4 regions of the Bradyrhizobium sp. ISRA436 genome follow, and region 1 is predicted to be linked to each of the others. Evidence: riboswitches for the same ligand, from Rfam matches in the RefSeq annotation. Region 1 holds a riboswitch; each other region holds the start of a gene.
What was found. Region 1 has a riboswitch for cobalamin ahead of MTX23_RS03070 (TonB-dependent receptor). Riboswitches for the same ligand answer to the same signal wherever they lie in the genome.
Positions count from the first base shown of each region.

Region 2: linked by a shared signal. The riboswitch ahead of MTX23_RS03855 (TonB-dependent siderophore receptor) and the one ahead of MTX23_RS03070 (TonB-dependent receptor) in region 1 are both predicted to bind cobalamin.
Region 3: linked by a shared signal. The riboswitch ahead of MTX23_RS35475 (hypothetical protein) and the one ahead of MTX23_RS03070 (TonB-dependent receptor) in region 1 are both predicted to bind cobalamin.
Region 4: linked by a shared signal. The riboswitch ahead of MTX23_RS24850 (HoxN/HupN/NixA family nickel/cobalt transporter) and the one ahead of MTX23_RS03070 (TonB-dependent receptor) in region 1 are both predicted to bind cobalamin.

Region 1 is NZ_CP094519.1:667,420-671,451, reverse strand. Features, by position in the region: gene MTX23_RS03080 (ABC transporter ATP-binding protein) at 242-1,015, opposite strand; gene MTX23_RS03075 (iron ABC transporter permease) at 1,012-2,034, opposite strand; cobalamin riboswitch at 2,167-2,293, shown strand; partial or broken gene MTX23_RS03070 (TonB-dependent receptor) at 2,288-2,527, shown strand; gene MTX23_RS03065 (hypothetical protein) at 2,636-2,797, shown strand; gene MTX23_RS03060 (hypothetical protein) at 2,907-4,032, opposite strand, start outside.
Region 2 is NZ_CP094519.1:819,251-823,282, reverse strand. Features, by position in the region: gene MTX23_RS03855 (TonB-dependent siderophore receptor) at 1-1,749, opposite strand, end outside; cobalamin riboswitch at 1,856-2,054, opposite strand; gene MTX23_RS03850 (CbtA family protein) at 2,132-2,881, opposite strand; gene MTX23_RS03845 (CbtB-domain containing protein) at 2,892-3,077, opposite strand; gene MTX23_RS03840 (hypothetical protein) at 3,080-3,370, opposite strand; gene bluB (5,6-dimethylbenzimidazole synthase) at 3,445-4,032, opposite strand, start outside.
Region 3 is NZ_CP094520.1:123,462-127,493, reverse strand. Features, by position in the region: gene mntR (manganese-binding transcriptional regulator MntR) at 536-994, shown strand; gene MTX23_RS35475 (hypothetical protein) at 1,485-1,898, opposite strand; cobalamin riboswitch at 2,013-2,214, opposite strand; partial or broken gene MTX23_RS35470 (IS110 family transposase) at 3,119-4,032, shown strand, end outside.
Region 4 is NZ_CP094519.1:5,286,314-5,290,345, forward strand. Features, by position in the region: gene MTX23_RS24845 (UPF0149 family protein) at 1-139, shown strand, start outside; gene MTX23_RS24850 (HoxN/HupN/NixA family nickel/cobalt transporter) at 297-1,457, opposite strand; cobalamin riboswitch at 1,497-1,710, opposite strand; gene MTX23_RS24855 (hypothetical protein) at 1,864-2,601, opposite strand; gene MTX23_RS24860 (mechanosensitive ion channel family protein) at 3,130-3,741, shown strand; gene MTX23_RS24865 (DUF4337 domain-containing protein) at 3,756-4,032, shown strand, end outside.

The DNA.
Region 1 (4,032 bases):
AGAGCGGCAAACGTCAGCGCACAAAGGAATGAGCAAAGCTGGCGGCCACGACGGGGCTGCGCCCCCTCTCCCGCTTGCGGGGCGCGACGAGCAAAGCTCGCGCGGAGAGGGCTGGGGTGGGGGTATCGCCGCGAATCGTATTGTGGAGAAAGCCCCCACCCGCATCGTATCTGACGATACGATGCGACCTCCCCCGCAAGCGGGAGAGGTGAAACGAGCTCGCGGAAACTCCGTCGCGGCATCACACGTCCGCCCACGGCACGATCACCGCCTCGCGCTGATACTCGGCGCGATAGGCGCTGATCCGAAACACTTCGGCCATCACCGCTTCCGATAGCGCTTCGGTCGGCGCGCCCTGCGATGCCAATCGTCCCTCCGACAGCACCAGCACGTGATCCGCAAAGCGCGCGGCAAGGCCGAGATCGTGGGTTACGACGACAACGAGCACGCCTGTCTTGGCGACGCTGCGCAGCCTCTGCATCACGTCGACCTGATGGCGCGGATCGAGCGACGCCGTCGGTTCGTCGGCGAGAATCACGGGCGCCTCCACCGCAAGCACGCGGGCCAGCGCGACCCGGCTGCGCTCGCCACCGGAGAGTTCGGTGACGCGGCGGTCGCTGAACGCGGTGACGTCGACCGCCTGCATCGCCCGCAGCACCGCCTCCATGTCGTCAGGCGACAGCCGGGCGGGATCAGTCGCGCCGTGCGGATAGCGGCCGAGCGCGACGATGTCGCGCACCGGCAGCGGCCAATGCACCATGTGCCCCTGCGGCAGATAGGCAAAGCGCTTGGCGCGCTCGCGCAAGGACAGCGACGACAGCACATCGCCACCGATCCTGATGTCGCCGCGGGAGGGGATCAACCCGGCCAACGCACGAAGCAGCGTGGTCTTGCCCGCGCCGTTCGGACCAACCAGAGCCACCAGATGACCCGATGCAAGCGATAGCGAGATGTCGTGCAGCACTTTTCGGCGGCCGAGCGAGGCGTTGAGATCGGTTGCGGACAGCAGCGTCACGCCACGCCTCCGCCGAGCGCGCGGCGTTCGCGCATGATCAGATAGAGGAAGAACGGCACGCCGATGATCGAGGTCAGCACGCCGACCTTGATGTCGGAGGTCGAAGGGATGATGCGCACCGCGATATCGGCCGCCAGCAGCAGCGCCGAGCCGGTGAGCGCGCTCGGCACCAGGAGCCGCGCCGGATCGTGACCGATCACGGGCCGCATCAGATGCGGCGCGACCAGGCCGATGAAACCGATCGTCCCTGTCACGGCGACCGCACCGCCGACCCCGAGCGCGACACCCGAGATGACGAACAGCCGCAACCGCCCGACATCGACACCAAGGCTCTGCGCGGCCTCCTCGCCGAGCGTCAGCGTGCGGAAGCTGCTTCGCTGGCTGAGCAGGACGGCCGCGCCGGCCAGGATGAAGGGCAGCGCAATCGCGACATGCTGGAAACTGCGGTCCTCGAGCGAGCCGAGCAGCCAGAACGCGATCTCCAGCGCCACGAACGGATTGCTCGAGAGATTCATCACCAGCGCCGTCGCGGCACCTGCGAAGCTGGAGATCGCGAGACCCGAGAGGATCAGGATCAACAGTCCGGCGTTGCGTCCCGCGATCGCAAGCAGGGCGAACACCGAGCCGAACGCCGCGATGATCGCTGCGACCGGCAGCGCGTAGGAACGCACGTCGGCCAGCCCCAGCGCGATCACCAGCACCGCCCCGAACGCCGCCGCCTGTGGCGCGCCGAACAACGACGGCGAGGCCAGCGGATTGCGCAACAGCCCCTGCAGCGCCGCACCCGACAATCCCAGAATGCCGCCGATCGCAAACGCCAGTATGGTCCGCGGCAGACGGATCTCGCGCACGATCACCTGCGCCACGTCGCTGCCGCCGCCGAACAGCGCCTCGATCACCTTGAGCGGCGACAGCCGTACCGGCCCGATGCCGAGCGAGATCAGCACGAGCAGCACCACGAGCGCAGCGAGCGCCACGGTCGCGGCCAAGCGGCGCCGCGCCGCGACCTCGGTCGCCATGGCAAAATCCTGCACACTCATCGGATCAATGCTCTTACAGCGATCGCCGTGGCAGACAAGCGACACTCGGCGAAAACCGTGCCCGTCCAGCCGCAGCCCCACTCCCGCCGGCATTGACTTTAGTCTCCGGCCGAACCCTAGTGACCATGACGGTTCTTTCATGAGATGAAAAGGGAATGCGGTACGGGAAACTCCCCCAAGGCCGCGGCTGCCCCCGCAACTGTATGCGGTGAATCCTTCGTTACGCGCCTGCAGCTCCCGCACCATGGACAACGACTAGGCCAACACTCAGAGCCGCATTCCCGGCAACGCGACGGCCGACATCAAGCTCAGCGGGCAATACGACCGCTTCTTCTGGTCGGTCGGCGTGAACAACCTGTTCAACGCGCTCTACTACGACTACGCCATCGCCAGCTCGTTCACCGCGGGCCGCTTCTCGGCCTATCCGCTGCCGGGCCGGACCTACATGGTGCGGGCCGGCGCGACGTTCTGAGCCGTTGCAGGGCGGCGGGACGCATCCCGCCGCACCGTCTGCTCGCATTTCAAGCGCTTGCAAACTGGGATAGATTTTCCGGCACCATCGATTGCGCAGGGGAAATGTATGGGCAAAGCCGGAAAGAAGAGCAAGGGTCGCGGCAAGGCCAGCGAGCCGCCGAAAAAGCCTCCGCCGCCCCCAACGCCGCAGGACGACGAATATTATGAGGACGGCGACATCGCCACGCCGAAGCTCGATCGCTACGGCAATGACGACGAGCCGTTGTAGGCGCATGCCTATCCACGCCGTCGTCCTGGCGAAAGCCAGGACCATTACCACTGAAGCGAGTTGGAGGGCGAGCTACGGCCCCAGCCTGCTAACTAACTTTCAGCGGTGGTTATGGGCCCTGACCTTCGCCAGGACGACGCGTTGAAGCATCGCGCAAGAACCCCTCACTCTCGATTATCCGGATGCTCGCGGCGTCGAGCAGATGCGCGCCGAAGCCGCGCGATAGCGACGACGCGAGCTGCGGCGAGACCAGCAGCAGCGCGGCGGTGATCGCCAGCGGCACGGCGCCGGGCCAATCGAGCCGCACCGGCGTCAGTTCCTCGGTGCTGCCCCGATAGGGACCCTTGCCCGCGGCGATGCGGCCGCATTCCCCGATGATGTCGCGCCGCGTGCCGTCGCGTGACGCGCTGCCGAGCAGCGCCAGCATCGCAAGATGCGTCCGCACGCCGGCGCGGCTCTCGGCAAGCGGCTCTGGCGTCTCGCCGCGCGAGACCCGCAGCAGCAGATCGACGAGATCGGTGCCTGCGCGGTGCGCGTTCATCGGCTCGACCAGCCGCGGATTGCAGTCGATCAGCAGCGGGGTTGCGCTGTCGAGCGGCATGATGACGTCGACCGAGAGCGCCCCGTGCCAATTGAGATGCGCGCCGATCGTCTCGAGATAGCGGCGGATCGCCGGCCGGCTGACGCTCTCCTTGATCGCCTCGCCGCCGCCGACTCCGGCGGCAACCTGCCGATAGGCATGGAAGCCGAGCAACTCGCCGCGGCAAAACACCGACTGCGCCTTCTCGGTGGTACCGGTGACGAGGTCCTGCACCAATAGTTCTCCACCGATGTCCCCGCTTGTTTGGAGATCGTAGAGCGCGAGATTGAGATCGCCTGCGTCGCGCACGATCCACACGCCGCGGCTTGCAGTGCCGATCGACGTCTTGATCACCGATGGAAACCGGGTCGCCCCGCGCAGTTCGTCGAGCGAGGTGACGATCCGCGTCGGCGGCTGCGGCAGGCCGAGTTGATCGAGCAGGCGGCTGAAGCCCGCCTTGCTGTGCACCCCGCGGTAGCTGGCGAAATCCGGCAACGCGAGCCCAACGCGCGGCTTCAGCCGCGCCTCGCCCCGGGCGAACAGGAAGCCCTGCTCGTGGGTCGGCAGCAGCACGTCGAAATGTTGCGATGCCAACAAACTTTCGACGAAGCGCAGGAAGCCGCCCGGATCGGTGCGCAGGCCGGGACAATGGTGG
Region 2 (4,032 bases), 150 kb from region 1:
GATTTCATAGGCAGCCAACGTCCATTCGCCGCGGCCGCCCCAAAACGACTGCTTGACCCCGATCTCGGTCTGCTTGCCGGTGGCGAGCTGGAAGGTCTTTTGCGTGGTCGGCAGCGAGATGAGATTGGTGACGGGATCGACGCCGACCGCATATTGACCATAGAACGCGAGGTTCTTGATCGGCTCATACACGAGGCCGGCGCGCCAGCTGGTGCCCGACAGCGAAACGTCGAAGCTGTTCGATGGCACCTTGTCATCGGTGCGATCGACTTCGGGACGATCATACCGGACGCCAGTGACGAGTGACAACTGATTGGTCAGCGAGAGCCGGTCCTCGGCGAACAGCGCGTATTGATTGACGATCGCGTTGAAGCCCGGCGCGGTCGCCGTCGTTGTCGCGAAGAACGATCCGGGATCGAAGACATAAGGATTCACCGACGACGCACCGCCATAGGGCGAGTTGTTGGTGTGGGTGAAGTCGATCCGGTTGACGTCGAACCCGGCAACGAACTGGTTCGCGAGGCCGACGATGTGCCCGCTGAAGGTCGTGTCCATCCGGTTGCCGAGCTGCTTCTGGTCGTGGAAGATTTCGATATAGCTGGAGCGATCGATCAGCTGCGTCTTCGGGTTCCAGGTGTAGTTTTCGATGTCGCGCCAGTGCCGCTCGCTGGTCAGATAATAGAGCGTATTGTTGGCCTTTACGCCGTCGGCGACGTCCCATTCGGTCTTGAACTGGGTCCAGCTGTCCTGATAGCGGATGGTGCTGTCCGAGGCGTTGTAGTTCTTGAAGCGCAGCGCATCCCGGATTGTGCCGTTGATCAGCGGCGTGCCGAAATAGCGCGACGGGCTGCGGTCGCCATAGTCCTCGGAGAGCGTGAAGACGAGATTGTCGGACGCCTGCACCCGCACAGCGGCGGAGACCACCGCATTCGAGGTCTTGTCGCGATCGACCCAGCCGTCCGACATGTTGCCGGTGGCATTGACGCGGTACGATACATTGGGATTGATCGGACCGGTGCTGTCGACCGCAAGCCGCCGCGTCATGTTGCTGTCGAGCGAGACCTCGGCTTCGTTGTAGGGCGTCGCGAGCGGCTTTTTCGGGATCACGTTGATGACGCCGCCGATCGCGCCTTCGCCGTACAGCACCGAGGCCGGACCGCGCAGCACCTCGATGCGTTGCGTCGACCAGGTGTCGTATGGGAACGTCAGGGTTCCGGAGCCGATATAGAAGCGCGTGCCGTCATACAACGTCATCACCGAATTGCTGCCGGCGAAGCCGCGGGTGCTGAACGACAGGCCGCCATTGCCGGGAGCGGGCGTTGCGATGAAGCCGGCCGCGTTCTGAGTGACGGCATCGATCACATTATGCTGACCGCGTTCGGCGACGGTCTCCGACGAGATGACCTCGACACTGGCTGGCGTCTGCAGCGGCGTGAGATTGAGGCGGCTGCCAGTTCCCTCCGGCTTGGTGGCATTGAGCGTCGGTGATGCCCATGCGGACGACGCGGCTGATTCCGATGTCCCGTGCGCTCCCGGATTTGTTGCCGGCCTCGGCCGCGACCGCGCGGCGACGGTGCTGTTTCGCACAAAACGCTTCGGCTTTGCGGCGGCGGGAGGCGAGACCTCGATCGGATCCAGCCTGGTTGACGGAGCGGTCTGCGCCCAGCCTTCAGCCGGCAACAGCAGCGATGACAATGAGCAAACGAGGCCAAGGCGCCATCCAAGCGCGATGGAGGAAGATCCGGACATGAAAAGACTCGCGGTTAACGTGGCACGTCACCGCGAACGCGGACACCGCATACCCGAAAGGCAATGCGCCAACCCCCCACCAGGACGCCCCCGCCCGATGTGCTCGCGTGTGACCACGACTGACGGCAGGTCTCCTGGCTCACGGGTTATCGCCTGTCGACGCCTTCCCGGGCAGCTTGGCCCAGTGGCACATTGACGAAAGGCTCGCCGTTTACAGTTGCGGGGACAGCTGCGGCCTTGGGCTGACGCCCGCACCGCATTCCCTTTTGATCTCCCGAAGGAGAACCGTCAGCGAAGCGAATAAGAGCTCATAACCCAACTGTCAATTCAACGTGATTGCTGGATTGTCATGCGCGCCGACATGACGCGCGCTTCACTTCAGTCACGAGTCACGCAAATGGCCGGAGCGGTCGAAATAAGCAAACGCGACGCTCGTCAGACTCCCCAACATGGACCAAAAGAGCAGGCTCGTTAGTGTGACCGCGACCACAAACTGATGGGACAGCGAGGCTGGAACGTTCGTCTCGACGTGCTCCAGCTCGGGCGCGCCGATCAAGTGGGGTAACATGATCAGGATCACGCCCGCGATTGCGGCCGCGATGGACCGCCGAAAGACGATCAGCCCGAGGCCCGCGGCAGTCGCCAGCGCCGACGTCACCCACCAAATCTGACGCGAGAGCAGCGGAGCCGCGGGCACACCCGGCAATTCGGGTGGCAACCCAAGCCCTGGGGCAATCGTAAACACGGCAAAACCTGCCAGCCCCCACATCAACCCCTGGTGCCATGAGGTCGGCTCGCCGGTCGCGCCGCTGCGGACCGCAAAAAAGCCGCCGAGCAGAAGCGAAAAGCCGATCGCGGTCAGGATGTTCGCGGCAGCCGTGTAGGCGTTGCGCTCCAATCCGTCCCGCGGCTCCCATGCCGCTGCGCCGTGATCGTGATCCGCGTGATCGTGGCCAGCGGCCGCCTGCTGCGCCCCTGCAGCGGCCTCATGCTGGTGCTCCGCCGCCGTCTCGAAGACTTCGGCTCTTAATATCAGCGGCACCGTACCGAACTGCTGCGCGACCGTGACGATCAGACCAACGATGAAACCGGCAATGACCGACGAAAACACAATCGCGCGAAAGGTACTCATGCCACCCCAATCAGTGGCAGGGGAACGCGTTCGAATGGCGCACGTCGTGCGCGGCGTTGTGGATCACGTCGATATGCGAGAACCCGACAACCCCAACAATGAACAAGCCGAGCATCATCGCCATCAGGGATTGGGTGAGCCGTCCCACCTGCTGGCCGGCGGCGACCGGCAAATGCGTGACCTGGGACTGGCTCATGGCTATTCTCCGCGTTCGATGTGACCGCCTTCTAGCAGCTTTCGAGCGATGTCGCGACTAGTAAGATGCAAATTGGTGCCCGCCGGAACGCGCTTGCGTGCAATCTTGGCACTCGCCGCCGCTCTGAATGCATTTTCGAAGCGTTCGAAATAGCCGAGGCAGGCATCCGGCGTCGGATCCGTGCGGAGCAGTGTCCGGAACGCTCCCCGATGGACTGCGCAGATTGCGGCATGCTCCCGGATCGGGAAGACCAGGGACGCGATGTCGTCGCGCCAACAAACACCGCCGTCCATGGGAGGTCTCCTCGGTCGGGCATCTTAGTGCATCTCCACTGGCGAGAACAGTGTCGTGGCCTCGAAGCAGGATCTCAGCGTCGAACAGTGAACTCGCCCGAGCTTCGTCGCGATTCCCACTTCGCCTGTTCGAGCTCCGGCCGGTCACATTCTGCCTCGGGATAACCGATACAGAGATAGCCGATGAACTTCCAGGACTCCGGCACCTCGAGAATGTCGTTAACGCGCGCTGGATTGAGGATCGACACCCAGCCCAGCCCAATGCCTTCCGCACGGGCAGCAAGCCACATCGAGCAGATGGCAGCGACGACCGAATATTCGGTGGTTTCGGGCATCGTCGCGCGTCCGAGGCCCGAACCAATGCTGCTCGTCTTTTCCGCAAATACGGCCAGATGGCCCGGCGCCTCCTCCAGGCCCGACAGCTTGAGCGCCGCATACTTTGCTGCGCGCTCACCCGAATAGGATTGCAGGGCATCTGCATTGCAAGCCCTGAAGTCCTCGATCACCGCGCTGCGCCTCGGCTTGTCCTCGACGATGACGAACCGCCACGGCTGGCTCAGCCCGACCGACGGCGACAGGCAGGCCGTCTCGATCAGCCGCTCCAGGGTGCCGGCCGGCAGCGGATCTCGTCGAAAACGTCGCACGTCGCGGCGCCACACGAA
Region 3 (4,032 bases), on a different replicon from region 1:
CGGCTTACGCTGCCGGCCCTCGACCGTCACCTGCGGAATGTCCACTTCGGCCGGCGAGCCAGAGGACGTAGGCGGGGCCGCCGTGCTCGATGATCGGGAGGCGGGTGGTGACGCCGCCTCGGATGGGGCGGATGTCGCGGGAGCGGCAGGCGCCGCAGGAGGCTGCTGGCCTGGTGTTGCTTGTTCTGCCGGCGGAGCGGCCGTCACCCCGGGTGAGCTTTGCTGGGCACGGGCGAATCCGCTCAGGCACATCATGACAATCGACGTCGTGCTCAGAAGAGCCGAGCGAGTTACGCGAACGTGCATTTTCAATCCCCCGCGGCAGCACCGCGGGCGAAGCGGTACTTAGTAGGTACACTAAAATGTAGATGATGCTACAAATGCGAGGCATTAGCTACAATGTCAAGCCTGTTGCAATTGCGAAGCTGTTGCAAGAAGGCGAGAGGCAATTGCGTGAGCTTGCAATGTCGCTACGGAGGCCCCATGGTCGAATGTCTGGAGATTCTGGATTTTTCACATGCGTCCAAAGCCTTCCATGGATGTCGCGGTATCGCTTCACGCGCTCCCCACCGAGCAGGCGCAGGCGCGGCGTTTTGGCAAGGCCCGTTCGGCGCGCTCGACTGCGATCCTCGAGGACTACGTCGAGCTGATTGCCGACCTGATTGATTCGACCGGCGAGGCCCGCGCCACCGACATCGCGCGGCGGCTCGGGGTGTCTCATCCGACCGCGATCAACACGATCACGCGGCTGAAGCGGGAAGGCCTGGCGGTGGCTCGTCCTTATCGCGGTATTTTCCTGACCGAGGAGGGTGAAGCGCTCGCCAAGCGGGTGCGCGCGCGCCACCGTCTGGTCCTGGAAATGCTGCTCGCGCTTGGCGTGCCCCGGGAGACCGCGGAGGCGGACGCCGAAGGCATCGAGCATCATGTTTCAGACGCTACCCTCAAAGCCTTTTCGGATTTTATTAAGAGATCGGGAGTGAAGAGGGCCAGTTGACGGTCTTTACGGGCGTCTATACGGGCCGTTGAGGTCCGATCGGCTTGCGGTTCAGCCGCTTTCGAGACGTAGGGCCGATCGCTGGGGTCATCTGCACATGTGTTCTAGAGAGGCTCAGCTTGACCGATGCCAATCGCTGGCAAGTTGAGCGCGAACCGCGTCGCCCTGAATCCCTGGGACGAAGCCGCTCTTCATCAATCCAGGCCGCTCGAAGTCGCGCAGTCCGTTGCGGACACCGAAGTTCATCATCAGACATGGAAATCAGTAGCGTGGTAGGCGATGCTACACAATAAAGCCTCGACTTCAAGATCAATATTCCGCTCGGCGGGGAGCGTATACTAAGGCCCGCTGCTACTTGTTCTGGCGCTTGCGGATATTTAGAACGTGCATTCGCTCGCGGCTCGGCTGAGACTAGCCCGCTGCGTTCTGGGCCACCGCATCGGTGACGTTATGCTGGCCGCTATCCTCGATGGTCTGGGACGTAATCGTCTCAACGCTGGCAGGTGTCTGCAGCGGCGTGAGGTTCAGGCGGCTCCCGCTGGTGTTCTGCTGATCTAGCTTCAGCGTCGAAGGCGAGCCGTCCGAGGCTGCGGCCGTCGGTGCTGCGCGAGGCGTTGCCGCCGGCTTTGACTGCGATCGTGAGGCCGTGGCTGAACGCTTGGCCATCGTATAGCGCGACAATCTGGTTGGGAAGCACTGTCACCCTGATTGCCGCGCGGCAGCCATCGGGACGGCCGGGCCTCACCGCAGGTTTTTGGGGCGGACTGACCGTAACCGGCGGCAGGGTTTGAACCGATTGAGCTTGCTGTGCCTTGGCAGGGCAAATCCCGAGCGGCAGAGCTGGAAGAAGGAAGCTGTGAGCGAGCAGGCCGGCGCGCAGCCGCCTGGGTATGACGGAAAACACGAGCAGACCTCGGCATGACGTAGTGGCACGTCACAGCGAACGAGGTCTCACCTCGACATAGTTGGACCTACGCAAGGTGAAAGCAATGTCTGTACTCCCCGACCGACATTTTCGCGTGTTACCACGGCTGACGGCAGGTCTCCTGGCTCGCGGGTCTCAACCTTGCGTCGCCTTCCCAGGACCAAGTTTCCCAGTGGCCTATGACGAAAAATTCGCCGCTTACAGTTGCGGGGGCAGCTGCGGCATGAGGGGAAAATCCCCGCACCGCATTCCCTTTTGATCCCAGTGAAGGGGAACCGTCGGTCGTCATCGTAGAAGTGGGCGAGGCGCGGAGTCAATCCCCTCTCTGACAAGTCTGTAGTTGTCTGCACACGCGAGCGGAATAGTAACCGGGGCGAGTGAAGGAGCGGGTACGAATGGTCGCGGTAGGGACGAGGATTTCTCCTCGGCCACCGGGTCGCGGGAGGCGGTCGGGAGGCGGGCGACCGGGGTCACCGGAGGCGGTCGCCCGCCCGCGGTTGGGTAGGATCGAGGCGCGGACCGGGCTTCGCATGATGCCGACGTTTCCTCGATCCCCCCTATCATTCCGTACGGCGGGTTTACCCCGATACGGCTGGAAGGCTGGCTTTCAGATGGGGCCTTCCCGGCTTCCACACGAGCTTAAGTCTGCTCCCGACATCCACGGCGTGTTAGCCAGTTTGTATCCATCCTTCGTACACGACGTGGTCCAACGGTTATCCCGCACTGCACGGTGTCGGGTCGTTAACTCGATCGTGCACCACCATGAAGTGGGACACTACCCCAGGGGTCCTCGCTCTTGCCCGAGTTATGTTGTCTCGACCCGTCATCACTTAATCGACCCCATCCGCCCCACTCGTGGGCACATCGCGATTTGCCTCAAAGCTCCTCAAAACACCTCGCGATCACGGATTGAAATCGGCTCTAAAGTCCAAGCGATGAAAGCGGATTGTACTCGCGATGGCCGAGCTAGTTGGCGCGAGCCTTTAGGGTGAAGACGAAGCGGTCCGTCCTGCGCACCTCCAATGTGGGTAGCAATCTTGATCGACTCGCCAATCGGGCTCATGAACGCTCCTTTGCGCGGCGGCGATCAGGGTGAGACGCGCTCTCATCCTGATTGATGCGGTGGAACGGCCCGCTCCGACAGCATCATCGTGCTAAGACGTGGTCGTTGTTCGAACGCCACAAGGAGGGACCGTTCCATGAAACAGGTTAGCACCATCGGATTGGATTTGGCGAAGCACATTTTTCAAGTTCACGGCGCGGGTGGCGATGGCTCACCGGTGTTCAACCGGAGACTACGGCGCAGCGAGGTGCTGCATTTCTTCTCGAAGCAGCCAGCCTGCCTTGTGGGAATAGAAGCCTGTGGCAGCGCTCATTATTGGGCACGAGAGATTGCAACTCTCGGCCATGAAGTGCGACTCATCCCACCAGCTTACGTCAAACCGTTTGTGAAGCGTGGAAAACGGATGCGGCGGATGCCGAGGCCATCAGCGAGGCTGTGACTCGCAAGACCATGCGCTTCGTTCCGATCAAAACGGCTGAGCAACAAGCCGCAATGATGGTCCTGAAGAGTCGCGCACTTCTGGTGAAACAGCAAACGCAGACGATCAACGCCCTGCGCTCACATTTGGCCGAGTTGGGCATCATTGCCGCCGCTGGCCGAACAAAGGTCGAGGCGTTGGTTGCAATCGTACGGGATGTAGCAGATATCCGCTTGCCTGCGGCAGCGCGCGTCGCCCTGACGGCAGTTGCCGATCAAATCGAGGCTCAGGCGGACCAGATTGACAAGCTCGAGCGAGCCATTGTTGCTGCGGCAAAGACCGACAAGGACATGCGCCGACTGACTACGATCCCCGGCATTGGAGCCATTACAGCAGCGACCATCAAGGCGCTGGTGCCAGATCCCGGCGGCTTCAAATCCGCTCGTCACTTTGCTGCCTGGCTGGGACTGACGCCGCGACAGCATTCGAGTGGGGGCAAGGAGCGGATGGGACGCATCTCGAAGATGGGAAACCCCGAACTTCGGAGCCTCCTCGTTCTTGGGGCGACATCCGTCCTGCGAATTGCCCGGAAGGCCGATCGGACGCGGCCATGGTTGAAGGCGCTGCTCGCC
Region 4 (4,032 bases), 2.9 Mb from region 1:
GGCCCGTCCGCTGCTCGGACCGCTACGAAGCGGTCGCGAAACCGAGGATTTCCTCCGTAACGCCCACCTCGATATCCCAGCCGTCGTCGAGGCGCTGCGCCAGCACTGGATGCCCATCCGCTACGCACGCAACCGCTAATCATCGCGGACGTGGGAGCTCATACCGGTTACCTTTGTCATCGGGCTCATCATCGCTGTGATCGCGGCCGTGGAGCTATGGCTGCTGCGTCACATGCCGCACTCAAAGGCCTAAGCAGCTTAGCCGCAGTCGGAGCGGCTCGAAGCGGAAATGACGCTCAATCCGATGCAGTCTCCTTCTCGAGCCCCAGCCAACGATAAATCCCAAAGGACAAAGCCCAGCTCGCCAGAAACAAGCCGACAACCAGATACCCGAAGTTAGCAAGGCTTTCGCTAATATCGGAAACTGCAACCCAGAATTCCCCCTCTAGTTGGAATTTGCTTGCAATCAGCCCTAGGGCCTCGACCCCTCCAATCAGGAGCGCGACCACGACAGAGATGGCAGTGATAGTAAGGTTGTACCAGAGCTTTCTGACCGGATTGAGAAAGGCCCAGCCGTAGGCACCCACCATCAAGACGCTGTCGGTTGTATCAACGAGCGTCATGCCCGCTGTAAACAACGCAGGAAAAACCATCACATTGCCGAAGCTCAGTCCGCCAGTTGCTTGGCCGGCGGCCACAGTGAAGAGGCTGATTTCAGTCGCCGTGTCGAAGCCTAGTCCGAACAATAGACCCACTGCCAGCATCTGCCAGCTTGCCGTTACCATGCGGAACAGGGGCCGAAGAATTCGAGACATGAAGCCCGTGCCCGACAAGAACAGGTCGATTTCTTCACCGTGCGCATCGCCACCGCGTCGTGCCCGCTGAAAATTCTGCCAGACGCCACGCAGGATCACGAGATTGATAGCGCCGACCGAGAGCAGGAAGAATGCGGATGCGGCGGTCCCGATGATGCTACCGACGGACTTGAATTGCTGGAACTGGCCTTGCAGCGCAAATGCGGCGGCGGCAATCGCCGCGACAGCTAGTGCAATCGAGAGCGAGTGCCCGAGCGAGAAAAACAAGCCCACCGCGAGCGGGTGCTTTCCTTCCTGCATCAACTTGCGGACTACATTGTCGATTGTCGCGATGTGATCGGCATCTACGGCGTGTCGAAGGCCGAGGACATAGGCGAGTACAGCGGTCCCTAGCAGCGTTGGACGGTCTGAGAAAGCAACTACGGCCCATGTAACGGCCAGAACATTGAATGTCAGCAAAAAGGCGTAGAGAGCGACAATTCTTGATCGAGAGACGACTGATCTGTCGTCGATAGCGAATTTCAGATACGTCAGCATGACGCAGCCTTCACCTGATCCCGAGGCGCGCCAAAATTTAACGGGATGAATAAGCTGAAAGCCAATGCGGCCCTCCATCTGCGAGACAAACCGAACAATCGTCATCACAGCGCGAGAACCGCCCCTAGCGCGCGCACCGCACGCCGGATGGATGACTGTTCAGGCCGGTCTCCTGACTTGCGGGTCGTCGCTCGGTTTTCCGCCTTCCCGGGCTAAGAGGCTCAGTGGCTTCCTGGAAAAGAGCTAACCGCCTACAGTTGCGGGCGCAGCTGCGGATTTGGCTTCGCGTTTGCGATACCTCACCGCATTCCCATGTCGCTGGTCTCTCGACCAACGAACCTGAACTGCCCGATCATCACGCTAACTTCGGAGTTGTCAATACAGCCGGAAGCCTTCCGTTTTGTAGATACGGATACGTAGGGCACGACCCGATTTCAGCTTTGTGTTACAACCGGTAAGGCTCGGAACGAGCACATGATTCTGCTACTCTTCCAAGACCCGACAATGTTACTCAAACTGGAGCGTGGCGGTCGCCGCTGCCGCGCCGCTGTGCCAATTGGTCGTCGGCCGTCGCCTGCTTGCCACGCGCAATTCCGCGATGCATGCGCGTGCCGCGCCGCTCGATTTGCGAATACGGAATTTCTTTGCAGTTGAGCCGCGCCCGCGCCTCGGGCTTCAGGAAATAGATATAGCGCATCTGATAGCCGTCGAGCGGTTCGCCCTGGCCGGACCATGAGCCGCCGGTTTTCGCAAAATGCTTTGCGCGGTTCTTGCCGGTGACTTGCGTCATTTTGTGCGTCACCGAGCCGTCGGGCAGTCGCAGCAGGCTTTTGTTCTGCTTGATCCCCGTGAGCGTGAAGCCGGCCGCGCGATAGATCGTCCCGTCGCCGCACTGGCATCCATCGGCGAACGAGATCACCCACTCGATGTGCGGATAATGCTTTTTGATCATCCGCAGCGCGATCGAGAGCGCGCGGCTTTCGCTGTTGCGGGGCAGCGCTTCCGAGAACGCCAGCCGGTTCAATTCGAGAAAGCCATTCCAAGCAGTATCGCGCACCAGCCCGAGAATGTTGCCCTTGTCTATCGACGGGCCGAATGTCATCGCGCCTTCAAGCCGCCCGCCGATAAAAACGCCGAGCGCGAGGAACGCATTGTTGACGGCCTTGTGGCTGTAGTGCAGCCGGATGATCAGCGCGTCGGCCTCTTTTTTCGCGATCGGCGCGACGGGGATGTCCCTAGCCTGTCCCATGGTTAGTCACTGAGTTCGTAGCGCATGATTCGAGACTCCGGTTCGGGGGTTGCGGCGGTACATCAACCCACAACGGCCCGTCGCGGAGGCGCCAATGCTCAGTGAGACATGCGGAAGCGGCCGAACGTCCGGTTTGCGCCACAAGCGTCCCTTCCCGAGACGGGACGTTTTGACCCGGACCGTAGTTTTCGATCTGCGGGACAGAATAAGGGCAACCACTCCGTCCCGAAACCGCGACCACTCCCGTAGCGGAGTCTAATGCGTAAGTGCGCTGGGGGGCTGCTGAAGCCCCTCAGGCGCGGCTCCTGTAGCAGGCGCCGCCCTCGGACAAACGACTCGAATCTCACGATACCTTTGAAGCGCTCCCCCATTTCCTTCGACAACAACGCGGCCGGCTCCCGGACCGCGCGGACGTCGCTGGAAACGGCTCGGTCCTCCCTAGTAGTTAGTCGGAACTCGCAAGGCGATATTCGCGTTCTAATAGGGTCGATCGTGTGTCTTGCTCCAAATGACTGGTTGACCTTAGCCATGACCCAGGTCGCCGAATGGCTTGATCACCATAACATCAATATCGTGACCGTCGCCGGGACCGTCGTGATCCTGATTGCGGCTGCAATCATCGTTCTTGTCCTCAGCCGGCTTCTTCAGCGGTGGCTGTCATATCTCCAGGGTCGCATAGAGCTGACCAATGAGACCAATCTTATCATCAACCGCATCGTCGTTGTCGTTCTCTGGATCCTAACCGCGTTTGCCGTTCTCAACGTTTGGGGTGTCGGACTTGGTGGTATCTGGGCGGTTCTGGTCAGCGTCATAACGGTTATTGGCGTGGGCTTCCTTGCCACCTGGGCGATGGTCAGCAATTTTACCGCCAGCTTCTTTCTTTTGCTCTGGCGGCCGTTTCATTTCGGCCAGACCGTCGAGATTCTTCCTGAGAATTTGAAGGGACGGGTTACCGAGCGGAATCTGGTGTTCACGACACTACGCGAAGAGAGCGGAAGTGTGCTGCAGATTCCAAATAACCTCTTCTTTCAGAAGATGTTTAGAGTGAGCGGTCGTGCCGTGGCTTCGACGGATGGTCCGCGCAAGCATGCCGGCTCTGCTCCTCTCGCTCCCGAGATGGACGATGCCACCAGACAATGAGTCGGTGCAGACAAATGGGTGATGAGCTGGACGTTCCGCATATTCCCGCCGGGGATCATCCGCTCGGCAAGTGGGTTGCAATCTTCACCGCAATCGTTGCGACTATGGGCGGCATCGTAGGCCACGAGGCCAGTCATATCGCAAACGAAGCGATCCTTGATAAGAACCAGGCGGTGTTGAAAAAGACCGATGCTTCCAATCAATGGGCCTACTACCAAGCGGTCAGCACCAAGTCGCACCTGATGGAATTGGCTAAGGAATTGACACCTCCACAAAGCCATCCGGGCTATG